3 regions of the Rhizobium sp. RU35A genome follow, and region 1 is predicted to be linked to each of the others. Evidence: riboswitches for the same ligand, from Rfam matches in the RefSeq annotation. Region 1 holds a riboswitch; each other region holds the start of a gene.

Region 1 (9,927 bases):
TCTCCGGCCGGTGGCACTTGGAGAATTCGGCACTGCGGCAATCGGGCTGGAAGGTGCGGTAGGCATCCGGATACCGTGCATAATAGGCCGGACCGTGGCTGCCAAGCTGGTGCAGCACCAGCACGCTGTCTCCGGTCACGGACGACAGCCACGCGTCGAACTGGTCGAGCAGGATGTCATCCTTGCACTCGCCGTTTTCGCAGTAGCGGCTGTCGGTCGAGCGGTAGAGTTCCTTGTAGGGAATGCGGGCGGCAACGCCCTTGCTGCCGGTATTGTTGTCCCACCATTCGGCGCGGATGCCGGCATGCACCAGCACGTCCATCAGGTTCTGCCGTTCCAGCGCGCCTGCATGGCTGTAATCGGATCGTCCGAGGCCCGAAAACATGCAGGGAACCGAAATGGCGGTGGCCGTGCCGCAGCTCTGCGCCTTGTCGAAATAGAAGATGTCGCGCTTGGCAAGCTCGGGGTTCGTGAGCCGCTCGTAGCCGCCCAGCGAGAAATTGGAGCCGCGGGCGGTCTCGCCCACGACGATGATGGTGACGCGCGGCTTGCGGTCCTTCGCTTTTGCGCCATCGGCCACCTTGGCATCGGTGCCATAGGGCTGCACCACGATGCCACGCTCCTGCTTCAGCTTCTCCAGGTATGCGACCGCGTTTGCGATTGGCATGAAGGGATTGAGCGTTGCAAACCATTCCCGGTTCTGGCGGATCGTAAAGGCATAGGTGCCGGCATTGGCCAGCGCGGCTGCCCCGAAGACCAACAGTGCAGGCACGATGACTGCGAGATTCATCATCACCTTCCTCGGGAAGGTGCGATGGGCGACGCGCACCCAGGCGATCAGAAGAGAGGGCAGCACGGCATAGACCGCCATGTGCAGGAGATAGCCGGCGGTGATCAGGTGGCCGGCTTCTGCGCTCGTCGTCTCGGCCGCATTGCGGATCATGTCGGAATCGATGATGACGCCGAACTGATCCATGAACCAGGCGGCTCCCGCTGCGATGAACACAAAGAAGATAAGCAGCGGCTTCATCAGGTATTTGACCGAGAAGCTGACGAAAAAGGCGATGAAGGCCCCTGTCAGGGCCACGGCAAGACCCGCCAGCGCCACATGCTGGCCGGATAGCACCGTCAGCGACTGCGACCAGAAGGTCTGGTTGAGGAGCACCAGAATATAGAGCGCGACAATGATGCTGAGCGTCACGCTACCAAGACGCGGACGTCTGGCGAAGAAGACATGGAAACTCAAGGCAATTGACCCTTCACGAACGGCACATCGGGGTGCCCTGCATGCGAACCTCCGCTGGTGCTTCAAAAAGCTGACACGAACCTGAATGCCTCCTGCATCCGCCACAGATTGGGTGAGGCAAGCCGGCCCGTTTCGCCGCATGAACAGCAAAACAAGGCAAACTGTTGTCCGCGCGCCAGCAGGCACCGTGGTCTTTCGTGAAGATCCCCCGAATCCTCTGGTAAACTTCGCTTGATGGCGTGTAAAGGGGCTGCGCGACAACGCGGAATTACATGCGTATTTCATGATGCATGCTCGGCTTTTTCCTCCCCCTCGTCATGCCGCCAAGTCTGCTTGCGTATTGCCGTGAGGTGGGCGGGAGGGCCTTCCACAGCAATCTGCCTGAAGCGCATTATGGATCGCTGGACATCCGAACCCATACAGGCTATTCGTAATGATATTACATTACATGGGTATCGAGTGACGATGACTTCGCATCCTGCCTCTTCCGCCATAGCCTTGCGCTTGACGCCGGCTCTTCCGCCGGATTAACTCCGCCCGATGGTTCCCTCGGCGCCGGTCGCGGCCAGAGGGATTAATAGGGAACACGGTGCGTCCTTTTTTCAAGGGATCAAGGCCGTGGCTGCCCCCGCAACTGTAAGCGGTTGCCGATCATCCTCGTGATGCCTGAAGGCATCATGCCACTGCGCCTGAGCCGCGCGGGAAGGCAGATGAGAGGCGCTGAACCGTGAGCCAGGAGACCTGCCATCGATCATGTCCAACGTCACGGGCGGGGATGCCCGGAACAGGAGCCTGTTATGACTGACCCTTGCGGCGGCGGATGCCCGCCCGCTTTTCCGGCAATCCCCGGACTGCTGATCTTATCCTGTCGGCGCCACGGCTGATGGCCCCCGCTGACTGTTCTTCTCTGCCTTTCTTGGCCTTTCCGGGATTTTTCAACATCATGAACCACGCTTTCGCATCGCGCCTGCGCACAGGCTTTCTCGGCCTTTCGATCACCGCCGGTCTCTTGTCCGCCGGTTCCGCCTTCGCCGCGGCGACCAGCTATCCGCTGACCCTGCAGAATTGCGGGCAGGCCGTCACTTTCCAGAAGGCGCCGCAGCGTGCCGTGGCGCTTGGCCAGAACAGCGCCGAAATTCTCTACATGCTCGGCCTTGGCGAGCGCGTGGTCGGCACTGCCGTCTGGGTGGGGCCGGTGCTGAAGCCGTATGAAGCGATCAACGCAAAAGTGCCGCGGCTGGCCGACAACGATCCGAGTTTCGAGCGCGTCATTGCCACGCGCCCGGATCTGGTCGCCGTGCAATATCAATGGCATGTCGGGCCGAAGGGTACGGTCGGTACGGTGGCGCAGTTTCAGGATCTCCGCGTACCGGTCTACACCTCGCCGGCCGATTGCATCGGCAAGGACAATTCCGGCGGCGGCGATGGCGTGCGCGTCGAGGCCTTCACCATGGACCTCGTCTATCAGGAGATCCGCGATCTCGCCGCCATCTTCGATGTGCAGGATCGCGGCGAGGCCGTGGTGGCGGAGCTTAAGGCCCGCGAGGCGGCGGCCCGTGCGAAGGTTGCCGCGGCGGGCAAGGGCATCTCGGCCGTCTTCTGGTTTTCCAGCGCCAAGCTTGCCACCGATCCCTTCGTTGCCGGCCGCAACGGCGCGCCGGGCTATATCATGCAGGCGCTCGGCATCCGCAACGTGATCGACAGCGACGAGGAATGGCCGACGATCGGCTGGGAAACCATTGCCCGCGCCAATCCGACCCTGATCGTGGCCGCCAGCATGGACCGCCGCCGCTTTCCCGCCGATGACATCGCCGTCAAGCGGGACTTCCTGAAGACCGATCCGGTGACCAGCCTGATGCCGGCGGTGCGCGAGGGCCATGTGGTGGAACTCGATGCCCAAACGATGAACCCGACAGTGCGCACCATCGACGGCATCGAGGCGCTTGCCGACGGCATTGCAAAATCGGGCCTTGGCCGGTGACGGTGAGGCGCCTGTCGACCCGCGCGTCCTTCACGCTGGCTGCGGTGGCTCTTCTCGCCACCGCCCTCTGGCTGGGGGCGGCGATCGGCGAAACGGCCATTCCCCTCGACGTGGTGGCAAAGACGGTGGCGAACCGGCTGTTTCATGCCGCCTATCCGCTCGATCCCATCGATGAGGGCATCGTCTGGAGCTACCGGCTGAGCCGGGTGGTGGTGGCCGCCTGCTGCGGGGCGGCGCTTTCGCTGTCGGGCGTGGTGCTGCAGTCGCTGCTGCGCAATCCGCTGGCGGATCCCTACGTGCTCGGCATTTCCGCCGGCGCCTCCACGGGCGCCGTGTCGGTCGCGATCCTCGGCATCGGCGGCGGGCTGGTCGGCCTGCCGCTCGGCGCCTTTGCCGGTGCGCTGATCGCCTTCTGTCTTGTCAGCCTGCTCGCCTGGCGGGCCGGAAGCGGGGCGGCGGCCATCATTCTGGCGGGCGTTGCCGGCTCGCAGCTGTTTCATGCACTGACCGCCTTCGTGGTGACCAAGGCCGCCAATGCGGAACAGGCGCGCGGCATCATGTTCTGGCTGCTCGGCAATCTGTCCGGCGTGCGCTGGCCGGATGTGACGCTGGCGCTGCCGGCGGCGCTGGTCGGCCTCGCGCTCTGTTTCTCGCAGGCCCGCGCGCTGGATGCCTTTGCCTTCGGCCGCGATTCCGCCGCCTCGCTCGGCATTGCGGTGCGCCGGACCTATGTTCTGCTGATCGGCGTGACCGCGATGATGACGGCGGTGATGGTGGCGCTGGTCGGCTCGATCGGCTTCGTCGGCCTTGTCATTCCGCATGCCACCCGCATGCTGGTGGGTGTGCGCCACGGCGTGCTGCTGCCGGCGTCCGCCATCGTCGGCGCCGTGTTCATGATTCTTGCCGATATTCTCTCGCGCATCATCGTGCCGGGTCAGGTGCTGCCGATCGGCGTGGTGACCGCCCTGTTCGGGGCGCCGGCCTTTGCCGTGATCATGAGCCAGAGGAGGACGCGGCTGTGAGGCTTGCTGCCAAGGAGGTGACCTGGGCGGTCGGCCCCGCCACCATCGTCGATGGCGTATCGCTCTCGGCCGAACCCGGCGAATTTTTCGGCATCATCGGCCCGAACGGTTCTGGCAAGACGAGCCTGATCGCCATGCTGGCGGGCTTACGCCGCCCGCGCCGCGGCACGGTGGAACTGGACGGTGTGCCGCTCTCCGCCCTGTCGCGCCGTCATCTCGCGCAGAAGCTGGCGCTGGTGGAGCAGCAGGCCGAGACGGCTGAGCGGATGAGTGCGCGGCAGGCCGTCGAACTCGGCCGCACGCCCTATCTCGGCCTCGGCCAGCCCTGGTCCGAACGCGATGACGCGATCGTTGCGCGTGCGCTGGCGCAGGTGGACATGACGCATCTGGCCGCCCGCAGCTGGCACACGCTGTCCGGCGGCGAGCGCCAGCGGCTGCACATTGCCCGGGCGCTGGCGCAGGAGCCGCGCCTTCTGCTGCTTGACGAGCCGACCAACCATCTCGACATCCGCCACCAGATCGGCATTCTCGATCTCGTGCGCCGGCTGGACCTGACGGTGATCGCTGCGCTGCACGATCTCAACCACGCCGCCCTGTTCTGCGACCGCATCGCCGTGATGCAGGCCGGCCGTCTCGTGGCGCTCGGAACGCCTGTGGAGGTCCTGACCGAGCGGTTGATCGCCGAGGTGTTCGGCGTGGAGGCCGCGGTGGAGCGTCAGGAAAATGGCACCTGCCATATCCGCTTTCACGCCACGGCCGGCGCCCTTTCCGGCTGACGGGCGCCGGTTTAGAGCCGCGTCAGGTCCGTTGGCCGGTTCTGCATCAGCGCTTCCATCGAGAAGAAACCGGTGACGGTAGAAAAATCGAAGCCGGTGATCAGCTTCTGGTAGAAGGCATCATAGCCGCGCATGCCATTGGTGACGACCTTCAGGAGATAATCCCAGTCGCCACCGATTCTATAAAAGTCAACGACTTCCGGCAGCTTCTCCACGTGCTGCCGGAAGCTCTCCGCCCATTCGCGCGAATGGTGGCGGGTGCGGATCATCACGAACACGGTAAGATCCAGCCCCAGCGCCGGCAGATCGACGGCGGTCTGCGAGCCGCGGATCACACCCGCCTCCTGCAGCCGCTGCAGCCGGCGCCAGCAGGCATTTTGCGACAGCCCCACCTGTTCGGCGAGATCGCGCTGCGAGAGAGAGCCGTCGCGCTGCAGGGCCGTCAGCAGGCGTCGATCAATCGCGTCAATCTTGATGATTTTGTCGTTCATTTGACCCAATATTTGCCCGTTTCACGCAAAGATAGGAGATGAAGTCCCACCGGCGCAATGCCTATGCTGTCGAAGCGGCAAAAAAGGAAACGACACGCATGGCCACGGCAGATGGACAGATGACGGAGCTTCTGGCTGAGTTTCGCCAGCGCCTTCAGCGGGATGATATCATCGAGCATCTGCGCGCCGGCCTGATCGGCCAGCATGCCATGGTGCGCGGTCCCTTCGGCGACAAGCCGCTGGTCTATGCCGATTACGTGGCCTCCGGCCGGGCGCTGATGCAGGTGGAACAGTTCATCCTTACCGAGGTGCTGCCCTATTACGCCAACAGCCATACCGAAGCCTCCTGGTGCGGCGGCATGATGACACGGCTGCGGCGCGAGGCCCGCGCCGTGATTGGCCGTCTCTGCGGTGCTGATGCGGCCCATGCGGTGATCTTTGCGGGCTCTGGCGCCACCGCCGGCATCAACCGGCTGGTTTCTCTGTTCGGTGCGGCGAAAACATCCACCCGCGTGCTGATCGGCCCCTATGAGCATCATTCGAACATCCTGCCCTGGCGCGAGGCGGGTGCAGACATCATCGAACTGCCGGAAGGGCCGGAAGGTGGCCCGGATCGCGAGGCGCTCACCGAAACGCTGGCCGCCTCCCGCGGCTTCGATCAGGTGATCTGCTCCTTCTCCGCCGCCTCCAATGTCACCGGCATCGTCACCGATGTCGCGGCCGTGACCCGGCTGGTGAAGCGGGCCGGGGCGCAGATGATCTGGGACTATGCCGGCGGCGGCCCCTATCTGCCGATCGCCATGCGGCCCGCACCGGATGCCGAGATCGATGCCATCGTGGTCTCGCCGCACAAGTTCATCGGCGGCCCCGGTGCGTCCGGCATCCTGATCCTGCGCCGCGACGCCGTCGAGACCAGGACCCCCAGCTGGAGCGGCGGCGGCACGGTGAAATTCGTCTCCTCCACCGGCCATGACTATGCCGACAGCCTGGAGGCGCGCGAGGAGGCCGGCACGCCGAACGTGGTGGGCGATATCCGCGCAGCCCTTGCCTTCCTCGTCAAGGATGCGATCGGTGAGCACTGCATGGCGGCGCGCAACGCCGCACTGACCGCTGCGGCTTTCGCAGCCTGGCAGGATCACCCCGACCTGCAACTGCTCGGGCCCCGTGACGCCGGCCGCCTGCCGATCTTCTCCTTTCGGGTGCGCGATGGCGAAGGTGGCTTCGTGCACCAGCAGTTGGTGACCCGCATGCTGAGCGACCGTTTCGGCATCCAGGCCCGCGGCGGCTGCGCCTGCGCCGGCCCTTACGTGCACCGCCTGCTGGATATCGACGAAGCCCAGTCCGCCCGCCTGCGCACCGCGATCCTCTCCGGCGACGAAATGGCCAAGCCCGGTTTCACCCGCCTGAACTTTTCGGTGCTGCTGACGCCGGACAAGGTGGACTTCATCCTGAACAGCGTCAAACAGCTTGCCAGCGACGCCGGACAATTCCGCGCCGCCTACGGCTTCGATCCGGCCCGCGCGATCTTCTTCCCGCAGGCGGCGTGAAACACAGGTAGGTAGGCTGACAGCGTGTTGATGCGTCAACGTTAACGCGCGCGCTTCATGGTGCGCCATGTGAAAAAGCCCCCGGCTTGCACCGGGGGCTCTGTGGTCAAAACAGCGCCTGCCCTCAGGCCTTAAGGTCAAAACGGTCGGCGTTCATCACCTTCACCCAGGCGGCGACGAAGTCGCGGACGAATTTTTCCGCGTTGTCGGACTGGGCATAGACTTCGGCAAGCGCCCGCAGCTGCGAGTTTGAGCCGAAGACGAGGTCGACGCGGGTGGCGGTCCACTTCACCGCGCCGGTCTTGCGGTCGCGGATCTCGAACAGGTTTTCCGCCGGCGTCACCGGGGTCCAGCTATAGGCCATGTCGACCAGGTTGACGAAGAAGTCGTTCGTCAGCGTGCCGACGCGGTCGGTGAAGACGCCGTGTGCGGCGCCGCCGTAATTGGCGCCAAGCACGCGCAGGCCGCCGACGAGGACCGTCATTTCCGGCGCGGTCAGCGTCAGAAGCTGGGCGCGGTCGAGCAGCAGTTCTTCCGCCGAAATCGTGAACTCCGTCTTCTGGTAGTTGCGGAAGCCATCGGCGACCGGTTCCAGAACCGAGAAGGAGTCCGCATCCGTCTGTTCGGCGGTGGCATCGGTGCGGCCCGCGGCGAAGGGCACCTCGACATCGAAGCCGGCAGCCTTGGCGGCCTGTTCAACGGCGGCGGAACCGCCAAGCACGATCAGATCGGCGAGCGAAACCTTCTTGCCCGTCTGGCCGGCGTCAAACTCGGCCTTGATGCCTTCGAGAACCGACAGCACCTTGGACAGCTGTTCCGGCTGGTTTACCTCCCAGTCCTTCTGCGGGGCAAGCCGGATGCGCGCGCCATTGGCGCCGCCGCGCTTGTCGGAGCCGCGGAAGGTGGAGGCCGAGGCCCAGGCGGTCTGGATCAGTTCCTGCGCGGTGAGGCCGGATGCCAGAAGCTTGGCCTTGAGGGCTGCGATGTCGGCGGCATCCACCAGCGCATGGTCGACCGGCGGTACCGGATCCTGCCAGATCAGGTCTTCGGCCGGCACTTCCGGGCCGAGATAGAGAACCTTCGGGCCCATGTCGCGATGGGTCAGCTTGAACCAGGCGCGGGCAAAGGCGTCGGCAAAGGCCTCCGGGTTCTGATGGAAATGGCGCGAGATCTTCTCATAGGCCGGGTCCATGCGCATCGCCATGTCGGCGGTGTTCATGACGATCGGCACCTTCTTGTCCGGGTTTTCGGCGTCCGGCGCATGGTCCTTCTCGGCCAGGTTCCTGGCATGCCACTGCCAGGCGCCGGCCGGGCTCTTCACCAATTCCCATTCATAGCCGAACAGAACGTCGAAATAGCCCATGTCCCACTGCGTCGGATTCGGCGTCCAGGCGCCTTCCAGGCCGCTGGTGATGGTGTCGGAACCCTTGCCGCTCTTGTGGGTGCTGAGCCAGCCGAGGCCCTGGGCGGCAATGCCGGCCGCTTCCGGCTCAGGGCCGACATGGGCGGCATCGCCCGCGCCATGCATCTTGCCGAAGGTGTGGCCGCCGGCCACGAGGGCTACGGTTTCCTCGTCGTTCATGGCCATGCGGGCGAAGGTTTCGCGCACGTCACGGCCCGATGCGAGCGGATCCGGCTTGCCGTCCGGGCCTTCGGGGTTCACGTAGATGAGGCCCATCTGCACGGCCGCCAGCGGGTTTTCCAGAACGCGGTCGCCAGTGTAACGGCTGTGTTCCTTGTCGCTGGTGGCAAGCCATTCCTTCTCGGAGCCCCAGTAGATGTCCTCTTCCGGCTCCCACACGTCCGCACGACCGCCACCGAAGCCGAAGGTCTTGAAGCCCATGGATTCCATCGCGCAATTGCCGGCGAGAATCATCAGGTCGGCCCAGGAGAGCGCGTTGCCGTATTTCTGCTTGATCGGCCAGAGCAGGCGCCGCGCCTTGTCGAGGTTGCCATTGTCCGGCCAGCTGTTCAGCGGCGCAAAGCGCTGCGTGCCCGAGGTGGCGCCGCCGCGACCGTCTGCGGTGCGATAGGTGCCGGCGCTGTGCCAGGCCATGCGGATGAAGAACGGGCCGTAATGGCCGTAATCGGCCGGCCACCAGTCCTGGCTCTCGGTCATCAGGGCGTAGAGATCCTGCTTGACGGCGGCCAGATCCAGACCCTTGAAGGCCTTGGCATAGCTGAAGGCCGCATCCATCGGGCTGGAAAGCGCCGTGTTCTGGTGCAGGATGCGCAGGTTCAGCTGGTTCGGCCACCAGTCGCGATTGCCGCGCATGCTGAGGCTGGTTGCGCCATGGGCAACGGGACATTTGCCGCCCGCGCCTGCTGCCTTGGTTACGTCCATTTTAACCCTCCAAGAGTTGCTGTTCTCGTTGGCCATGGTCGGCCTTAAATGCGACGCCAGTGCGAAAGGCGCGCCGCGGGTGAAGAAAACCCGTCCCCGGATCTTCATCTTGAACAACCCTATCAAAAGGGTTCCATTAGTGTAATTAGTATTTGATGATTGGTTTGATAGGCTAGGGTTATGATCAGTCCCACGCTTCGGCAATTGCGCTATTTCGAGGCGCTCGCCCGCCACGGCCATTTCGGCCGGGCGGCGGAATCCTGTTCGGTCTCGCAGCCCGCGCTGTCGGTGCAGGTGAAGGAACTGGAGGAGATGCTGGGCGTGGAACTGCTGGAGCGCAGTTCGCGGCAGGTGCGGCTGACCGGTTTCGGCGAGGAATTCGTTTTGCGGGTGCGCGAAATCCTGCGGCAGGTGGACGAACTCGGCGATCTGGCGCGTGCCTCGCGCCGGCAACTGGTCGGGCGGCTTCGCATCGGCATCATCCCCACCATCGCGCCCTATCTGCTGCCGGCCATGGTGG
Region 2 (9,927 bases), on a different contig from region 1:
GCCAGCTCGACCTGCGCGCCAGCCGCTGATCTCTTTGGTCGTCGCCTGTCAGCCTCGACAGGCCGGGAAGCCCGTTACCGGGCCCGGCGTCGCCCGCCCATGGCCTCGACCGGCGGCTCCGTGCCTTCCGGGATCGGGCTGCGATAGGCCTGGCCCTTCAGCCGGCGCTTGAGATCAACCCAGGCGGCCTGCCGCAGCTGTTCGCTCTGCAGGGCGGCAAGACCGGTAGCAGCCATGGCCTTGGCGGTCGCGATCATGCCCTTGTGGGCGATGCCGCTCTTGCCCTGCGCAACCACCTGCCAGGTGTGCAGCTGCGTGCCGATGGCCAGCGTCGGACCATAGGCCTGCACCGTCGGCACCACCCAGCTGACATCGGCCACATCCGTCGAACCGCCCATCTGGCGCACCTCATTATGAGCCGGCAGGATGAAATCGGCGAGCGGAATATCGCGCTCCTCCAGCCGCTCCTGCGCCCAGCTGGCGGCAATGTCCTCCGGGCTCAGGGTCGCGCGGATCGCCTCGGCAAAGGCGATATCCTTCGCGTCGAAATCGGGTGCGCCCATGCTCTGCCAGATGTCCTGCATCACCTCCATCAGCGGCGTGTTGACGATGAGGTTGGAGACGCCGGAAAGGATCTTGTGCTCCATCTTCGTCTCGGTCATCAGGGCGGCACCCTCGGCCACCTTCTTCACCCGCTCGATCAGGGAGAACAGGCCGGAAAGTTCCGGCGCGCGCACCACATAGCGCACCTTGGCATGTGCCTGCACAACGTTCGGGGAAATGCCGCCGGCATCGAGCAGCGCATAATGGATGCGGCATTCCTGGTGCATGTGCTCACGCAGATAGTTTACGCCGACATTCATCAGTTCGACAGCATCGAGCGCGCTGCGGCCAAGCTCGGGGCTGGCGGCCGCATGCGAGGCGCGGCCTGTAAAGGTGAAATCGATGCGACAATTGGCAAGCGACGTTTCCCGCTGCACGCCGGCAAAATTGCTCGGATGCCAGCAGATGGCGATATCGACATCCTCGAAGGCGCCGGAGCGCACCATGAAGGCTTTTGCCGCACCGCCCTCTTCCGCCGGGCAGCCGTAGTAGCGCACGCGGCCGGGCATGCCGGTCGCCTCCAGCCAGTCCTTCAGTGCGGTGGCGGCCAGCAGCGAGGCGGAACCCAGGAGATTGTGGCCGCAGCCATGGCCGTTGGCCCCGGCCTTCAGTGGCTCGTGATGGGCAAGGCCCGCCTTCTGGCTGAGCCCCGCCAGCGCATCATATTCGCCGAGAAAGGCGATCACCGGGCCGCCCTCGCCCGCCTCGCCGATCAGCGCGGTCGGAATGTCGGCGACGTTTTCGGTGATGCGAAAACCCTGCGCTTCCAGCATTTCCCGATGTGCGGCCGCCGATTCCTCTTCCATGTAGCAGGTTTCCGGGGTCGCCCAGACCCGGTCCGCCAATTCGGTGAACACCTCCCGCTTTCTGTCGACCGCATCGAAGATTTCGGGAAGGTTGCTGCTCATGGACATCGGATTTCACCTGCATGCGACAATCATGGATGGCCCGGACCCTATCCCAGCAGCGACAGAATGCAAACCTTTCTTGCAGGCTTCAACAATGCCAGTTTTCTGAGCAGAGGGCGGTTTCCAGCCGTTTCCACTCCTGCGTCCGTGGCAGCCCGACCCGCAGACAATCCGGCCGCTCGGCAAAGCGGCGCACCAGAATGCCCGCCTGCCCCAGATGCTCGAACAGGGCACCAGCGCGCGGGTGGCGCAGATAGCGAAACAGCGGCGTGCCGCCGCACACGGCAAACCCGGCCCCGGCCAGCAGAGCATCGAGCCGCGCTGCCTCCTGCGAAAGCTGCACGCGCATCCCCGCCTGCCAGACGCGGTCAGACAGCGCCTCCAGGCCGATGGAGAGCGTCGGGCCGGGGATCGCCCAGGGCCCGAGATGCGCGCAAAGCCGCTCAGCGACAGGGGGGGCTGCCACGGCAAAGCCGAGGCGAACGCCGGCCAGCCCATAGAACTTGCCGAAGGAGCGCAGCACGGCGATCCCCTCATCCACCGCGCCTGCGACCGAAGCCTGCGGATCGATCACATCGAGAAAGGCCTCGTCCACGACCAGCAGCCCGCCCTTTGCCGCAAGATGCCGGCCGAGCGCCAGCAGGTCATCACGTGCGACGATGCGCCCGTCCGGATTGTTCGGATTGACGACGATGGCGAGATCCGCCGCCTGGAGAGCGGAAAGATCCGCCGTTTCGTGAACCGCAAAGCCGGCAAGGCGCGCCATATGTGCATGCTCGGCATAGGTCGGCGAGAGGATCGCGGCCCGCTTGCCGCCCGCCGCAGTGCGGCCGAAGACCGCCTCGATCAGCAGCGGCAACAGGATCTGCGTGCCGGGAGCGGCCGCCAGATGCGCCGGCGAGGGCGCGCCGTAGAGATCTGCCGCGCATGCCTTCAGGCGCGCAAGATCGGCGGGTTCCGGCAGGCGGGAGAAAGCGGTGGCCGCCGGCGGCGAAAAAGGATAGGCGTGCGGATTGATGCCGGTGGAGAGATCGATCCACGGCGCCGGCGCCTGCGGAAACAGCTGTTCCGCACGGCGAAGGTTGCCGCCATGCTCGATCGCGCCTCCGGACACAGTCATCCGCCTCTCCTGCAGCTTGTCAGTCCCGCCCATGGCCCTCTCTCTCGCCTTCCTGGCTCTCGTTATTGAACGGCTTCTCGGTTATCCGCAATGGCTGGTCGATCGCATCGGCCATCCGGTGATCTGGATCGGCCGGCTGATCGGGGCTCTGGAAACCCGCTTCAACCGGCTGGACCAGTCCTTCGCGCGTCGCAAGGCTCTGGGTGTCGCAACCTTCATCGTCCTTCTGACGGTTACGGGCACGGCGGCGACCGTGATCGAGAGCGCGCTTCTGTGGCTGCCGCTCGGCATCCTCGTCGTCGCCCTCTTCTCGTCCAGCCTGCTCGCCCAGAAAAGTCTGGAGGACCATGTGCGGGCGGTCGCCGACGCGCTGGAGAGCGGCGGACTTACCGCGGGTCGCAAGGCCGTTTCGATGATCGTCGGGCGCGATCCCGACCAGCTGGACGAGGCGGGCGTGTGCCGCGCCGCCATCGAAAGCCTTGCGGAAAACTTTTCCGACGGCATCACCGCCCCGGCCGTCTGGCTCGGCCTGCTCGGCTTGCCAGGCGGAGCGCTCTACAAGGCGACCAACACCGCCGACAGCATGATCGGCCACAGGAATGCGCGCTACGGCGCCTATGGCTGGGCGGCGGCCCGTTTCGACGATCTCGTCAACCTGCCCGCCTCGCGCCTTACCGCGCTTCTGTTCATCGCGGCGGCCGCCATGACGCCCGGTGCTGCGCCGCGAGCGGCCTGGCAGGCCGTGCGCCGTGATGCGGGAAAGCACAAATCCCCCAATGCCGGCTGGCCGGAGGCCGCGATGGCCGGCGCGCTCGGCCTCGGTCTTGCCGGTCCGCGCGTCTATGGCGGCGTGCTGGTGGACGATCACGTGATGGGGGAAGGGGGCCGCCGCGAGGCGACAGCCATCGACATCCGCCGCGCGCTTACGCTTTCCCGCACCGCCGACCAGCTGCTGATCATCCTGTTCGGCCTGCTCGCCGTCGGCTTTATCGTGCTAGTCTGAACAGGCGATCGAGATCGAGATGCCGCTCCATATGGGCGGCCAGACGGTCCAGCACCGCCTCGACGCCCGCTTCGTAATCAAGCCGCGAGGCCTCGCCGCCCAGCCGCGTCAACCAGGCGGAACGCTGGCGGTCATCGGCAAACAGGCCATGCACATAGGTGCCGCTGATAAGGCCGGATGGCGCCGTCGCCCCCTCCGGCCGCCCCGCCACGCGGGCAAAGGCCCGGGCACAATCCGGACCGGAGGTTTCGCCGACATGCATTTCATAGCCGGCGAAGGAATTTCCGTCGGCCGTCTCGCCCGTTACCGCCTCCAGCCGCTTGTCGCCGGTCAGGCGCGTCTCGACATCGAGAAGGCCAAGGCCCGTCTCGATGGCGCCGGCGGGGCCCTCGATCCCGTCCGGATCCGCGACGGTTTTGCCCAGCATCTGGTAACCGCCGCAGAGGCCGAGCACCGGCTTTCCCCGCCGAACATGCGCGGCGATATCGATATCGAAGCCCGCCGCCTTCAGCGCCTGAAGATCGGCGATCGTCGCCTTCGATCCGAGCAGCAGCACGAGATCGGCATCAGCCGGCAGCACGCCACCCGGACGCACCCGGACAAGTTCCACATCCGGCTCGGCATCCAGCGGATCGAGATCGTCGAAGTTGGAGACATGCGGCAGGATCGGCACGGCAATGCGGATTTTTGCGCCGGGCTTGGCGACCGGGGCGGAATTCAGCGCCAGCGCATCCTCGGCCGGAAGCCGCACAGCCTCTGCAAAATGCGGCAGCAGACCGATCGGCGACCAGCCGGTAAAGCCCTCGATCATCCGCATGCCCTCGGCAAACAGGGCCGGATCGCCGCGAAAGCGGTTGACGATGAAGCCGCGGATCATCGCCGCGTCCTCACGCTCCAGCACCAGCTTCGTGCCGGCGAGACTGGCGATCACACCGCCGCGGTCGATATCGCCGATCAGCACCACCGGCACATCGGCGGCACGGGCAAAGCCCATATTGGCGATGTCGTTGCGGCGAAGATTGACCTCGGAGGCGCTGCCGGCACCTTCCACCAGCACCAGATCCGCCTGCGCCCGAAGCCGGTCAAAGCTCTCGAGAACGCGCGGCATCAGGCGGGCCTTGATCTCCTGATATTCGGCAGCCTTCGCATTGCCCTCCACCCGGCCCTGCACGACGAGCTGGGCACCGACCTCGCTTTGCGGCTTCAGCAGCACCGGGTTCATGTGGACGGACAGGGCGGCGCGCGCCGCGCGGGCCTGCAGCGCCTGCGCCCGGCCGATCTCGCCGCCATCTTCGGTGACGGCGGCATTGTTCGACATGTTCTGTGGCTTGAAGGGCAGCACCTTCAGACCGCGCAAGGTAAAGGCACGCGCCAGCCCCGCCACCACCAGCGACTTGCCGACATCCGAGCCGGTGCCCTGGAACATCAGCGCCTTGGCAACCCTGCCCGTCTCCATCAGAATTCGATTCCCGCCTGAGCCTTCACGCCCGCCTTGAAGTGATGCTTCACCAGCGTCATCTCGGTCACCATGTCGGCGGCCTCGATGAGGGCGGGTTTGGCATTGCGGCCGGTAACGATCACGTGCAGGTCTTCGCGGCGGGCGGCAAGATCGGCGATCACCCGGTTAAGATCGAGATAGTCGTAGCGCAAGGCGATGTTGAGTTCGTCGAGGATGACGAGCCCGACATCCGGCAGCGCCATCATCTCCCTCGCCTTCTCCCAGGCTCGCCCGGCCGCGGCCACGTCGCGCTTCAGGTCCTGCGTGTCCCAGGTAAAGCCTTCGCCCATGGTGTGCCAGATCACCCGCTCGCCGAAGGCCTCCAGGGCCACGCGCTCGCCGGTATCCCAGGCGCCCTTGATGAACTGCACCACCGCGACCTTTCGTCCGTGCCCCAGCATGCGCAGCGCCAGCCCGAAGGCGGCGGTGGACTTGCCCTTGCCCGGTCCGGTGTTGATGATCAGGAGACCCTTTTCGAGGGTCTTTGAGGCCACTTCGGCATCCTGAACCGCCTTGCGGTTCTCCATCTTACGCCGATGACGGTCCGCCTCGCGCTCGTCGATCTCCTTCATCGGCCACACCTCTCCTTGCGTTTCGTCCTGCATTTTCATCGCGAGCGGCGGACTATAGTCGAATGGAAGCGCGCGGCAATGCGCCATTGACACACGGTTCTGCAAGCGCATAGTGAATCCGCAACGGTCTTTTCCCGGCAACGGGGAAAGCTAAGAGGGAACGTGGTGCGGCAATCCTCGCCAAAACCACGGCTGCCCCCGCAACTGTAAGCGGCTTCCGCCCGAACGGGCGGGACGCCCGACGCACCAGGCCACTGAGGCAGACGCTTCGGGAAGGCGGCGTTCGGGCGAGGACCCGCGAGCCAGGAGACCTGCCGTTGAGGAAGACAAGTCCAGCCGGGCGGGGTGCTCCGGCAGGGACCTTACCGAACCATGCGGCATTTCCCCGCCATGGGCGCACCCCTCTATGACGAACACCCGGGGTGGATCTTGGATCTGACGGCACGACACGATGAGCAGCAGAGTGGCGCACAGGAAACGCGGCGCGTGACGGTGCATGTCTGCGATACCTGCCGCAGCGGCCAGGAAGCGGCCGACGCGCCGCGCGACGGCGCCCTCCTCTCCGAACGCACCAAGACACTGGCGGCCGAAGGCGGAGACGTGATCGAGATCCGCGCTGTTGCCTGCCTTGCCAACTGCAAGCGCGGTCTGAGCGCCAGCATCCAGAGCGCGGACGGCTGGTCCTATGTCTTCGGCGACCTGACGACGGAGGCCGCGGCGGATCTGTTGACCGGCGCGCGCCTGCTTGCCACATCCCCCGACGGGCTGATGCCCTGGAAGGGCCGCCCGGACACGCTGAAGCGCGGCATGATTGCCCGCATTCCGCCGCTCCGTTCCATCTCCCCTGAAAGCTGAAGGACTGCCCCGATGACCCCCTCGCTCTCCCGCGTGCCCTGCACCGTCGTTACCGGTTTTCTCGGCGCCGGCAAGACGACGCTGCTGCGCCATGCGCTGGAAACCATCAAGGGCAAGCGCCTTGCCGTGATCGTCAACGAATTCGGCGATGTCGGCATCGATGGCGAGATTCTGAAGAGCTGCGGCGTCGAGAATTGCCCGGAAGACAACATCATCGAACTCGCCAATGGCTGCATCTGCTGCACGGTGGCCGATGACTTCGTGCCGGCGATCGACAAGATCCTCGCGATGGAACCGAAGGTCGACCATATCCTGATCGAGACCTCCGGCCTGGCACTGCCGAAGCCGCTGGTGCAGGCCTTCCAGTGGCCAAGCGTCAGGAGCCGCGTCACCGTCGATGGCGTGGTGGCCGTGGTGGACGGGCTGGCGCTCGCCGAAGGCCGCGTCGCCGACGATCTGGAGGCGCTTGCCGCCCAGCGGGCCGAGGACCAGTCACTCGATCATGACGACCCGGTGGAGGAAGTCTTCGAGGACCAGATCGCCTGCGCCGATCTCGTCATCCTGACCAAGACGGATCTTCTCCAGGCCGCCGATCTCGAAAAGGCGCGGGCGCATGTGGAGGATCACCTGCCGCGCGCCGTGCGCATCGTCCATTCCGAAAACGGCCAGATCGATCCTGCAATCTTCATCGGCCTCGGCCTTGCCGTGGAAGACGACATCGAGAACCGCAAGACCCATCACGACGACGAACTGGACCACGAGCACGACGATTTCGACAGTTTCGTGCTGGACCTGCCGGCGATCGCCAGCCCCGAAGCGCTCAGCCAGCGCATCGCGGCGGTGACGGAGGCGGAAAAGGTGCTTCGCATCAAGGGGTATGTGGAAGTGGCGGGCAAGCCGATGCGGCTTCTGGTGCAGGCCGTCGGGCCGCGCGTCAACCACTATTTCGACCGTCCCTGGACCGCGACGGAGGACCGCCGCTCGCGCCTCGTGGTGATCGGCGAAAAGGGCATCGATGTCGACCGGATCGGGAAGATGCTGGCCGCCTGATGCATATTCTCGCCACCACATCCGCGTCGCTCGACGACCTGATCGAACCGGTCGATCTGAACCAGACGCCCGGCGATGTGGTGGTGCTGTCCTTTACCGACAGCGACCTGAACGGTGTCGCGTCCGCCTGGGCGCGGCGCGGCGCGAGCGGCCTTTCGCTGCGGCTTGCCCAGCTCTCCGATCTTCGCCATCCGATGTCGGTCGACCTGTGGATCGACAAGGTGGCGCGGCATGCAAGAGTCCTTCTGGTGCGCGTACTCGGCGGTTACGACCGCTGGCGCTACGGCGTGGAAGAACTGTCGCATGTGGCGCGGCAGCGCGGCCTGCCGCTGATCCTGCTGCCGGGCGAGTGCAGCGAGACGGACGAGCGCCTCTCGGCCGCCTCGACGGTGGCGCAAGGGGAAATCAATCGCCTGCTCTCCTTCTTCCGCGAGGGCGGACCCGACAATCTGGACCGGCTGGCGGAAACGCTGCAGGCCCTGGCAAGGGGCGAGGCGCCACGGCCCCAGGCGGCCACCGCCGTGCCGAAGCTCGGTTTCTATCGTCCCGGACGGGGAGTGGTGTCCGAAGCCTGGGCGCTGTCGGGAGCCGAGGGACGGCCGATCCTGCCGCTTCTGTTCTACCGCTCCATGCTGCTCGCGGACGATGTAGCGCCGATCGATGCGCTCTGCACAGCGCTTGTCGCGCGTGGTGCCTTTCCGCTGCCCGTCTTCGTGCCCGGCCTCAAGGACGCGGCGACGCTGGACACGCTTCACGACACGCTGGCGAGACTGAAACCGGCGGCCGTGATCACGGCCACTGCATTTGCCAGCAATGCGGGCGCGGATGGCCGGACGCTGTTCGACAGGCTCGGCGTGCCGGTGTTCCAGACGGTAATCGCCACGACAAAGCGGGCCGCCTGGGCCGCAAGCCCGCGTGGTCTCGGCCCCTCGGATCTGGCGATGCATGTGGTGCTGCCGGAACTCGACGGGCGCATTCTGGCGGGCGTGCTGTCCTTCAAGGCGGAGCAGGAAAATGCCGGCGAGGCCGGCTTTTCCGGTTTCGCCAACCGGCCGGAGCCGGATCGCGTCGAAGCCGTCGCCGACCGGATCCTGCGCCATCTCGATCTCTACTCCACGCCGAAGGCCGAGCGCCGCCTCACCATCCTGATGCCGGATTATCCGGGAGCGGCGGGGCGCACCGGCTATGCCGTCGGCCTCGACGTGCCGGAAAGCGTGCTCGCAATGCTGCGCAGCCTTGCCGCCGATGGCTATGACGTGGCCGACATTCCGGAGACGGCAAAAGCGCTGATGGATCTCGTGCTACGGGCCGAGGCACGGTTTCCGCTGACCTCTTACGATTCCGTGCTTGAGGCCCTGCCCGCCGAGGCGCGCGAAGCGGTCGCCGCCACCTGGGGCGATCCGTTAGCCGACGAAGGTTTTGACGGCGAGGCCTTTCGGTTCCGCGCCGTCCGGTTCGGCAAGATCACGGTCGCGCTTGCCCCGGATCGCGGCCGGGAGGCAGACCGGCGCACGGATTATCATGATCCCGCCCGCCCGCCGCGCCATGCGCTGATTGCCTTCGGCGGCTGGATGCGGGAGGCCACTGGGGCACAGGCCATCATCCATGTGGGCGCGCATGGCACGCTGGAATGGCTGCCGGGCAAGACCGTTGCCCTGTCTCGCGCCTGCTTTCCCGAGATCGTCACGGGAAGCCGGCCGGTGATCTATCCCTTCATCGTCTCCAATCCGGGCGAGGCGGCGGTCGCCAAGCGGCGCATCGCGGCGCTGACCATCGGCCACATGCCGCCGGTTCTTGCCGAAGCGGGGCTCTCGGAAGCGCAGCAGAGGCTGGAACTGCTGGTGGATGAATATGCTCAGGCCGATGGTCTCGACCGCAAGCGGCGCGACCGGCTGGCGCGGCTGATCGTGGAGACGGCCGAGGAGACGGGTCTGGCGCAGGAGGCCGGGATATCCCGCGATCTCGATCCCGATACGGCCCTGTCGCGCATCGATGCCTTCCTCTGCGATCTCAAGGATTTTGCCATCAAGGACGGCCAGCACGTGTTCGGCCGCGCCGAGGCGGACGAAACGGACCCGCTGCGGCGCGACAGCGCAGACGCAGAACGCACGGCCCTGCTTGCGGCGCTCGACGGCCGCCACCTGCGCCCCGGCCCCTCCGGTGCACCGGCACGCGGACGCCGCGACGTGCTGCCGACCGGCCGCAATCTCTACGCCTCCGACCCGCGCACCATGCCGACACCGACCGCCTTCGAGCTCGGCCGCGCGGCTTCCGAAGAGGTGATCCGCCGCTATCTGCAGGATCACGGCGATTGGCCG
Region 3 (9,927 bases), on a different contig from region 1:
AGCCCGAGAAAGAGGCAGGCCGACGGATTTGACGGCACATCGCGCGCCTCTCTGCCTCTGCGGAATGCAAAGACAAGGTTGGAAAGAGGCCGAGTGACCATCTTGTCAGATAGCATGTTCATCTTGTATGACAAGAAAGACATCAGTCACGAGGATCCCGATGAGCCTTCCCACCTATCCGACCGTTTCCCCCGATGCCGGTGTGCACCGCCGGGTCCTGTCCGAAAATGCCGACCTGATGGTGGTCTCCTTCCGGTTCGAGACCGGCGCGGAAGGCAAGCTGCACAAGCATCCGCACGTGCAGTCCACCTATGTGGCGAGCGGCCGGTTCCGCTTCTTACGCGATGGCGTCCCTTATGAGCTTGCCCCGGGCGACAGCCTCGTCATTCCCGGCAATGTCGAGCACGGCTGCCAGTGCCTGGAGGCCGGGGAACTCATCGATTGCTTCACGCCGCGCCGCGACGATTTTCTGGCCGTGCCGACACCCTGACGGGATCGACGCCAAAGCATTAAAAAATGCCGCGCAGACAGTGTCACGCGCGGCATCTGTATTGCTGTTGCGAAAGACGATCAGGCCGCCTGATGCAGACGGATGTTGAACAGCGGGCCTCGGCTGAATCGGCTGAGCGACTTGGCCGCCGCCAGCACCGCGAGATCGATCAGCGGTTCGAGCAGGATGACGCTCATATAGGCAAGGCCGAAGGCACCGACATTGCCGAGGTTTTCCGCGGTGAACCCATGGCCGTAAAGCGCCCAGAAGGCGACCCAGGCCACGATGCCGCCCTGATAGGCGGTCGAGAGCGCCAGGGCCTGGCCGTATCTGAGATCCACATAGGCGGTGCGGCGGGGAATGATGCGCCGGGCCAGCAGGCTGATGCCCCACAGCGGCACGAGCAGCGTGGTCACGTTCATGCCGTATTGCGGCAGATCGAACGGGGCAAAGAACAGGCCCTGCAACAGGAGGCCAGCCGCCAGTCCGATCGCCGCAGCGCCGGCCCCAAACAGCAGCAGAAGGGTCGAGCCCAGAATGAGGTGAACCTCCGAAACGCCGACCGGATGATGCGGCAGCACTTCGAAGAAGCAGAACACCAGCGCGGTCGTGGCGAGGCTGCGCAGCGCAAGCGCCGGCAAACCGCCGTTGTCGCGCAGGCCGTCTGCCGCCATCTTCACCGTCAGGCCGAAGCCCACGGCCGCCGTGGCATAGCTGAGAATGATCTTTGCGCCGTCAACGACGCCTGGTTCGATATGCATCTTGGTCCCTCTTGTCCGCGCCCACCGCGCGGCTGGAAAATGAAAAAGGCGTCTCCGCCCGGCTCCGATGGCTGGTCTCCTGGCTCGCGGTTCCTCACTTCGCCCGCCTTCCCAGCTCTCTTGAAGCCAGTGGCATCCGGACGTCATTCGCCGCTTACAGTTGCGGGGGCAGCCATGGTTTCGGCGCCTTGAGGCGCCCCACCATGTTCCCATTTAACCCGGCTTCCCTTGAGGAAGGCCGGGACCATCACGGGGATGTTATCGTTGCCGGCAGGGTCTTGGCAACAAGGGATTGCGACAATCTCGTATCGCCTTCACCCGGCAGTTTCAGCCCGGAACCCGGCTTGCCTCGCCAAGCACGTGATAGGCGCGCTGGTAATAGGCAAGTGCTTCGTTCGTGCTGCCGGCCCGCAGCGTGACGACACGGCAGAACAGGACCTTGTGCGTGCCCACATCGACCGCCTCTGCCACACGGCAATCGAAGGAGGTCACGGCGTCGGACAGAACCGGCGCACCGGTGTCTCCGGTTACCCAATCGGCAGCGGCAAATCGCTCCTCCACCGGCGTCTTGCCACCGAACAGGGAAGACAGCCGCAGATGTCCCGGACCAAGGGTGTTGACCGACAGCACGCCGTTGGCCTCGAACGTGGAAAACACCGAACTGGACCGGTTGAGACAGACAAGCAGGGTCGGCGGCGTATCGGTCACGCTGCACACCGCGGTTGCAGCAAAACCCGCGCGGCCGGCGACGCCGTCGGTCGTGATGATGTGCACGGCGGCGCCCAGCCTTGCCATGGCATTGCGGAACGCAGCCGGATCGATCGTCGCGGCCCCTTCGAGGCTGGCAGTCTGGATGGCGTTCATCGGACAACTCCTGAAAACCTGGCCTGCCCTCAGGCGGCCGTGGGGGATGCTTGAGATGGATGGAAGGCGGAGAGGGCAAGGGCATGTTCGAGATGCCGCGCCACCGAGGCTGCCAGATCCTCCCGCCAGGGGCGGGCGACCAGCTGGATCGCAACCGGCATCCCCTCACGACCGACAGCCACCGGCAGAGTGACGACCGGAAGGCCGAGATAGGAAAAGGGCCGGGTGAGCGAGGTCATCGCGCTCACCACCTCGTTCATCCGCTGTCCGGCCCCCACATCGACCTCGCGGTCGAGCGGCGCGACGAAGGGCATGGCCGGCAGCATCAGCACATCGCAGACGCCGAAGACCTCATCGAGGAAGCGGGCGAGCATGACGGCACGGATCTGCAGCGCCCGGACATAGACGGGACCGGGAACCGCAAGCCCCTGCGAAATCCGCATGCGCACCTGCGGTCCGTAATCCTCCGGACGCTCGCGCATGCCGTCGAAATGTACGGCGGCCGCCTCGGTCATGGCAACCGCATTGGCAAGCTCCGTCACCGCCTCCAGCGCGCCAAGCGCGACATCGCGCACCTCTTTCACCGCTTTGTCGAGGAGGTTCGCGACCTGCTGCATCGCGCCACCAACATCCGCAGAAAGACTTTGCGTGAAGGCGCCCGTCGCAAGACCGATCCGGAGGCTGGACAAATCCTCCGACAGCGACCCGAGCGGCGCGGCCATGCAGGTGGGATCGATGCCATCCGGCCCGCTGATCAGAGACAGCATCAGCCAGGCGTCCTCGACGTTTGCGGCAAGCGGACCGATGCAATCCTGCGAGAAGGAGAGCGGCATCGCCCCGTGACGGCTGACGCGCCCCTGCGTCGGCTTGATGCCGACCGTTCCGCAGCAGGCCGCCGGCAAGCGGATCGAGCCACCCGTATCGGAGCCGAGCGCCGCGAGAACCACACCGCCGCCGACGGCAGCCCCCGACCCGCTGGACGAACCGCCGGTCACGCGCGCCGGATCGATCGGGTTGATCGCCCGCCCATGATGATGATTGTGCCCCGTCGGCCCCATGGCAAATTCGGACATGTTGAGCCGCCCGATGGAGAGGCTGCCGGCCGCCTCGAGACGCGCCATCACGGTCGATGTGTCTCTCGCCACGTGGCCCGCACGGATGCGCGAGCCGCAGCCGGTGATACGGCCTTCGACATCGAACATGTCCTTGTGCGCCAGCGGCACGCCATGCAGGGGCCCGGGCACGTGCCCCGCGGCGAGTGCCCGGTCGGCCGCGCGGGCACGATCAAGCGCATGCTCGTGATCGATCGACAGAAAGGCGTTGAGGCGTGGCTGGCTGGCTTCAGCCCGTTCCAGCGCGGCCTGCGTGAGTTCAACGGAGGAGATGGTGCGGTTGCGGATCGCAGCAGCGGCCACGGTCAGCGTGGAGGGCGTGTCAACGCTCACGTCCGGCCTCCCGCAACATCAGGGCCGTAAAATGGGAAGGCTCGACCGAAAACAGCGCGCCGTCGCGGGCAAGCGCATGCGCGCCGATGGCCGGCGCATCGCGCCCGATCTCGCCGCGCATGGCAATGTCCTCCGCCGCGTTGGCCGGGCGCTCCCAGAAGGCGCGGACCAGCCGGTCCGGCAGCATATCCTGGCCATCCATCAGCTGAACTCCTGCGGCTGGCGATTGCGCACGAGCTGGCTGAGCGCCACGGCAATGACCAGCGCGCCGCCATAGAAGAGGTTCTGCACATAGGCATCCGCGCCCAGCATGGTCAGCCCGGTAATGCCAGTGACGAGGAAATAGACGCTGATCACCGCGCCAAAGGCATTGAACCGTCCGGGCGAGATCGTCGTTGCCCCGAGAAAGGCGGCGGCGAAGGCCGGCAGCAGCAGATTGAGGCCTGAGAGCGGATCGGCAGAACCGGTCATGCCGGCATAGAAGACGCCGGCAAGGGCCGCGATTACCCCCGAGATGATGAACGAGATGGCCCTGACACGATCGACAGGAATGCCGTTGAGGCGCGACACCTCGCGTCCTCGCCCGACGAACAGCAACCGGCGGCCGGCAATCGTATATTCCAGCACATACCAGATCACGGCTGCCAGAAGCAGCGCATAGAAGAAGGCGAGCGGAATGCCGAACAGCCGGTTGATGATCACCCATTCCACCAGCGACATGGAGACGCCCGAAATGGTCTGCGACTTGCTGATCCAGAGGATCAGACCATTGACGAAGGTGCCGACGCCGAGGGTGACAATCAGCGAGTGGATGCGGAAATAGAGCACGAAGAAGGCGTTGACCGCGCCGATCACAAGCCCGCTCGCCAGCGCGATGACGAGCGTCGGTGCGAGCCCCCAGCCATCACGCGCGTTGAGAACGCCGATCAGCATGGAACTCATGGTCAGCGTCGAGGCGCCCGACAGATCGAAGTCGCCCGAGGTCAGCGGAATGATGATGCCGAGCGTGAGCACCACCAGCACGGCCTGCGAGCCGAACATGGTGGAGAAATTGCGCCAGCTGAGGAACGAATCCGGCATCAGGATGCCGAAGATCACGATCAGCAGCAGCCAGGCACCGACCAGCGCAAAGCGTTCCCCCTCCTGCTTGAGGTTGATGCGTGGTGCACGAACCGGTGCGGCGGGTTTGGCGGACATCTCGAGGGTCGTCATTCTGCGGCCTCCGCGGTTTGGCTTTCGCTGTAGAAACAGGCTTCGGTGATGGCTTTGCGGGTGATCTCCGCGCCGCGCAGCTCCACCACCGGACGGCCGCGGGCAAAGACGAGAATACGGTCGCAGATCTGCTCCAGCTGCTCGTTATCGGTCGAGGCGCAGAGAATGGCAGTGCCGTCGCGGGCGGCCCGGTCGAGGGCAGAAAAGATCTGCTGGCGGGCGCCGAAATCCACCCCTTGCGTCGGCTCGTCCAGGAGAAGCAGGCGCGGCTTCGTCTGCAGCCATTTGGCCAGCAGCACCTTCTGCTGGTTGCCGCCCGACAGCGAGCCGAGCGGCAGCTCCGGCCTTCGGGGACGCACGTCGTGTAGTTCCGAGAGATGGCCGGCCGTTCGCAGCATGCCGGGACGATCAAGACCGAGCAGGCCGCGATGGTCGGCCAGCACCGGCAGGGTGATGTTGTCGGTGACCGAGAGGCTGCCGACCCCGGCCGCCCCCAGCCGGTCGCCCGGCAACAGCGCAAGGCCGAGCGCCTGTGCAGCTGCCGGCGTCAGACGAGAGAGATCGATGGAACGGTCCTCCAGAACCATATTGCCTGTGGCCCTGACCGCACCGAACAGCGCATAGGGAAGGCTTGCGAAACCAGAGCCGATCAGGCCGGTCACTCCCAGCGTCTCCCCCTCCCCGATCGCAAGATCGAAGGGTTCTGCACGACCGGTGGCAATGCCGGTAACGGTGACGGCAGGGGGACGGGCCTCGACGCCTCTCGCCTTGGCGAAAGCATCGATCCGGCTGCCGACGATGGTGTCGAGAATGGCCTGGCGTTCGGTCACCTTCGTCTCGAGGATATCGACCAGTTCGCCATCGCGCAGCACGGCCACGCGGTCGGTGATCTCGCGCACCTCATCGATATCATGCGTGACGATCACCACGGAGGCGCCGCTTGCGACAATGGAGCGGATCAGGCTGAACAGCCGCTTGACATCCTCGGCAGGCAGGAAGGGGGTCGGCTCATCGAGGACGAGGATGCCCTCGCCACCGTAACCGGCATCGGAGGCCTTCAGATCCTCGAAGGCGCGCACGATGGCGACGAAGGCGCGCTCGACCGGCGACAACTGGGCAATCGTCGCAAAGGGATCGATCGACAGGCCGAATGCGGCAAACTGTTCGGCGACGCGTTTTGCCTCGCGCCGCCAGTTGACGAACCAAGGCGTGCGGGTGCCAAGCGCCGTCACCCGCATGTTTTCCACCACCGTCAGCGAGGCAATCAGGCCGAGATGCTGGTGGACGAAGGCAACGCCGCGCTTCTTGATCTCCATCTGGTTGAGCGGCAGCGGCATGGTCTGCCCCCAGAGGATCACCTCGCTGCCCTCTTCCGGCTGGTAGAAACCGGCAAGAACCTTGATCAGGGTGGACTTGCCGGAGCCGTTCTGACCGAGAAGACCGAACACCTCGCCGCGCCGGATCGACAGCGACACGCCTTTGAGCGCCTGAAAATTGCCGAAGCGCATGCGGATGTTGTTCAGGTGAAGCACGGCATTGTCGGACATGGCAGGCTCCTTGTCTGAGGGCGTTGCGTCACTTCAGCTTCCAGAGCTTGCGAAAACCCTCCAGATGGGCATCGCCATAGCCATCGTTGAAGTTGGCGGGAATGCCGGCGGTCTTGATGTTGCGCTCGTCGAAGATCAGCAGCGGCACGTTGAGCTTGGCTGCAGACGGCAGGCCGCACATCATGCGCATGATGTTGTCGATCGCAGCATAGCCGGCCCAGCCGAGGCTTTCCCCGATATCCATCTGCACATGGTTTTCGCGCACCATATCCAGCACGAACGGCGTGCCGTTGAAGCTTGCGATCTTCACCGCGCCCTCGGATCCGGTGATGCGCAGCGCCGGCACGACGAACTGCGACATGGAATCGTAGATCGGCAGGATATAGTTGATCGTGGGATCGGCGAGCAGCGCCGACTGTACGCCAGGCTGGATCTTCGTGGCCCATTCGGAGACCGGCACATCGAGATGCTTCTGCTTGCATTCGGGGCAAAGCGCCTTCAGTTCGGCCTGGATCGACTTCACGAAGGGAATGGAGGGCAGAACGTCGGAAGAGCCGATGATCAGCACATTCGGCTTGCCGCCGGTCTTCACATAGGCCCAGGCCGCCAGCAGCTTGCCGGCGCCGCTGAAATCCACCTTTGCGGAATAGTCCACGCCCTTGAACTGGTCCTGCGTCACGTCATAAAGGTGCGTGGTGCTGATCTTCAGCCCTGCCGCCCGCGCTTCCGCCAGCTGCGGCCCGAGAACTTCGGGATTGAGACCGCCGGCAATATCGAGCGCATCATATTTCTGGCTGATCGCCTGCGATACGCCCTGGATCCACTGGTCCACCTTCAGCTGGTTGTCCCAGGTCGTGTAGGTGAAACCCACCTCCTTTGCCGCAGCCGCCATGCCCTTCTGCAGCTCCACATTGAAGGGAATGGTCATGGAGATCGGAATCGAGAGCACCTTCTTGCCAGCCATGCAGGCCTTTGCGTCAAAGGCATCGCCCGGCGGCGTGAAAACCGGCATCGTCTCGTGCTCGGCAACGATCGCCTTCGCATCGCTCATCGGATCGGCAGCCCCGGGCTGCGCGGCCAGAAGCGATGCCGTGGCGGCAAACAAGGACGTGAGCAGAAACTGGCGCATCTTCGACATTCCCCTTCGTTATCCCCGGCGGACGGCAAGCATCCCCGGATGGCCATGCCCGTTTGAAGATAATGTACGGACATAAACGAGAACTCGTCAACGTGATTCTGCCTAAATTTTTGCACTGCACATAATTGCATCAATTGCCGGGATTGGCACAACGCAGCCTGATGGCAGTTTCATCACCGCGCCGCAGCAAGGGGCACTTTCGGGGCTCAAAATGAAAATGCCGACCCCGAGGCCGGCATTTTCATTCGGTATGTCTGTACATGATGAAGTGAATTGAGACGTCAATCGTCCTTGCGATGCGCCACCCACGCCGCCACCATGCCGCCAAAGCCGAACAGCGAAAAGCAGAGAAAGCTCGCGCCGTAGTGACCGGTCAGCGCATAGAGGGCGGCGAAAGTTGAAGGGCCGACGATGACGCCGATGAAGGTATAGACCAGTGCGCCCCCGGTGATGGCCCCCACCCGCGCTTCCGGCGCATGATGGGCGACCTCGGCCAGCAGCACGCCGTTCCAGCCGATGGTGACAGCCCCGATCAGGACGAACAGCCCTGCCTGCAACACGAGCGGCAGGTCCGCCAGCCAGTAAAGCCCGGCAAAGCCGCAGCCGCCGAGCAGTCCGAGCAGCGACAGCGTCAGCAAGCCGCCGCCGATGCGATCGGCAACGACACCCCAGAACACACGGCCGAAGGCACCGGCAAACTGCATGGCGGCCGCCACGGCACCGGCCGACAGCAGGGACCAGCCAGCATCATGCACCAGCGCCACCACGGCAAAGGCGGAGGCCGAAAGCTGCATGGCGGAATAGGCAAAGCCAAGCCCGCTCAACGTGCGCAGCGGCCGGCTTTTCCAGATGATCGACTGCTCCTCGATAAAACCGCGTCCGAGCGAGCGAGGCTTCATCGCCTGCTTCGGCTGCGCCGCATGGGTAAAGGCCAGCAACCCCATGGTGGCGAGCGGCCCGACCGCACCGATCAGCAGCGCTTCGTGCCAGCCGAACCGGGCAGACAGATAAGGGAAGGCGAAGCTCGCGCAGATGCCGCCAAGCGGGACACCCGCCTGCTTCAGCGAAAAGACGATGTTGCGCCGGTGCTGGGGCGTGACCCGGCTCAGCATTTCCGACGAGGCCGGATTGTTGAGACCATAGCCGAAGCCGATCAGCAGCGAGGCAACCACGATGACCGGCACCAGTGCCGTGGCGATACCGGCAAAGCCGACCGCAAAGAGAACGAGGGCCAGTTGCTCCACCTTCACCGGGCCGTAGCGCTGAACGAGCGTTCCAGCAACCGCCGAGGACACCATGCCGGAGGCATAGATGAGGCTGATCTGGTAGCCGATCCAGTGTGCGCCGATCCCGAGATCGTGCGCGACGGAGGGCGCGATGGCGGTCAGCGCCAGAACGCTGGCTGTTGCCACGATCTGGATCAGGGTTGCGGCGGCAAGGGTCTGCAAAAGCGAGGATGCCGGCGCCAGACGCCGCTCTCCCGCAAGAATGTCCGACATGCGTGGAAGCCTTGGATTGCGTGTGGGAAACGAGTATTTGTACGTACTAACTGATTTCAGGATCTGGCGCAACCGATCGGCCGTGCGGGGCTGCCATGCGGAAACCGTTTGATTCCCCTCGCAAAAGCCTGTTGATGGAGCACCGATCGAATGGATGACACAACGATGACGGAGCAGATGGAGCATGCACCGGGGGATGCACAGGGCATCGACGCCGAATGGCGCCCTGAACTTGCCACCGCGCCGCTCTACCTTCAGGTGGCTCATCATCTGGAAGCGCGCATCCGCAGCGGCGAATTTCCCGTAGGTTCGCTTCTGCCGACAGAAAACGAGCTGGCAGCCGCCCTCGGCGTCAGCCGCCAGACGGTGCGCCAGGCGATTGCCACGATGCGCACCGGCGGGCGCCTCTCCGCCCGCAAGGGCGTCGGAACCCGCGTTGAAGCCGGCATGGACGTGGCCCGCCGCCACTTCATTGCCCATTCCCGCTCGGAACTGTTCGAGGTGGCGAGCAATACGGAATTCGTGATTTCCCACCGACGGGAAATCTCCGCTCAGGGCAAGCTTGCGGTGGAACTCGGCTGCCGGCCGGGGCGGCGCTTCCTGCACATGACGGGCGTGCGCTATACGGCCGCGCGGCAGAAGGCCTTCTCCTGGAACGAGGTCTATATTGACGCCCGCCTGGCGCCGGCCGTGAAGGATGTAGAGGTGGCGAAATCCGCCATCTTTCATCTAATCGAAGAATATACCGGCGAGATGATCCATGAGATCCAGCAGGACATCAAGCCGGTCGCACTCGCCGCCGAGGTCGCGGAACAGATCGGCTGCAGGGAAGGCGACCTCGCCTTGCAGGTGACCCGCCGCTACTATGGCAGCGGTCGCCGCCTGATCGAATACGCTTTCCAGATTCTGCCGGCCGATCGCTTCACCTATACCACGACGCTGCGCGCCGAGACCTGAGGCGTAACGTCCTC

Evidence for each region. A riboswitch is a leader RNA that binds a small molecule or an ion and turns the genes downstream of it on or off. The one in region 1 is predicted to bind cobalamin.
Region 2: linked by a shared signal. The riboswitch ahead of F3H95_RS15670 (DUF1636 domain-containing protein) and the one ahead of F3H95_RS11315 (ABC transporter substrate-binding protein) in region 1 are both predicted to bind cobalamin.
Region 3: linked by a shared signal. The riboswitch ahead of F3H95_RS10425 (energy-coupling factor ABC transporter permease) and the one ahead of F3H95_RS11315 (ABC transporter substrate-binding protein) in region 1 are both predicted to bind cobalamin.

The regions. Positions count from the first base shown of each region.
Region 1 covers NZ_FTMR01000004.1:151,119-161,045, reverse strand. Annotated here, with positions in the region: gene F3H95_RS11320 (phosphoethanolamine--lipid A transferase) at 1-1,246, opposite strand, end outside; cobalamin riboswitch at 1,771-2,010, shown strand; gene F3H95_RS11315 (ABC transporter substrate-binding protein) at 2,214-3,227, shown strand; gene F3H95_RS11310 (iron ABC transporter permease) at 3,224-4,249, shown strand; gene F3H95_RS11305 (ABC transporter ATP-binding protein) at 4,246-5,025, shown strand; gene F3H95_RS11300 (Lrp/AsnC family transcriptional regulator) at 5,037-5,516, opposite strand; gene F3H95_RS11295 (aminotransferase class V-fold PLP-dependent enzyme) at 5,615-7,063, shown strand; gene katG (catalase/peroxidase HPI) at 7,188-9,407, opposite strand; gene F3H95_RS11285 (LysR substrate-binding domain-containing protein) at 9,588-9,927, shown strand, end outside.
Region 2 covers NZ_FTMR01000006.1:300,960-310,886, forward strand. Annotated here, with positions in the region: gene F3H95_RS27645 (methyl-accepting chemotaxis protein) at 1-29, shown strand, start outside; gene F3H95_RS15645 (M20 family metallopeptidase) at 75-1,517, opposite strand; gene cobD (threonine-phosphate decarboxylase CobD) at 1,600-2,631, opposite strand; gene cbiB (adenosylcobinamide-phosphate synthase CbiB) at 2,663-3,634, shown strand; gene F3H95_RS15660 (cobyric acid synthase) at 3,618-5,090, opposite strand; gene cobO (cob(I)yrinic acid a,c-diamide adenosyltransferase) at 5,090-5,704, opposite strand; cobalamin riboswitch at 5,812-6,038, shown strand; gene F3H95_RS15670 (DUF1636 domain-containing protein) at 6,191-6,559, shown strand; gene cobW (cobalamin biosynthesis protein CobW) at 6,572-7,609, shown strand; gene cobN (cobaltochelatase subunit CobN) at 7,609-9,927, shown strand, end outside.
Region 3 covers NZ_FTMR01000003.1:416,479-426,405, reverse strand. Annotated here, with positions in the region: gene F3H95_RS10430 (cupin domain-containing protein) at 161-490, shown strand; gene F3H95_RS10425 (energy-coupling factor ABC transporter permease) at 571-1,251, opposite strand; cobalamin riboswitch at 1,303-1,515, opposite strand; gene F3H95_RS10420 (flavin reductase) at 1,579-2,115, opposite strand; gene F3H95_RS10415 (amidase) at 2,145-3,560, opposite strand; gene F3H95_RS10410 (hypothetical protein) at 3,550-3,762, opposite strand; gene F3H95_RS10405 (ABC transporter permease) at 3,762-4,772, opposite strand; gene F3H95_RS10400 (sugar ABC transporter ATP-binding protein) at 4,769-6,319, opposite strand; gene F3H95_RS10395 (sugar ABC transporter substrate-binding protein) at 6,348-7,448, opposite strand; gene F3H95_RS10390 (MFS transporter) at 7,739-8,956, opposite strand; gene F3H95_RS10385 (GntR family transcriptional regulator) at 9,107-9,913, shown strand.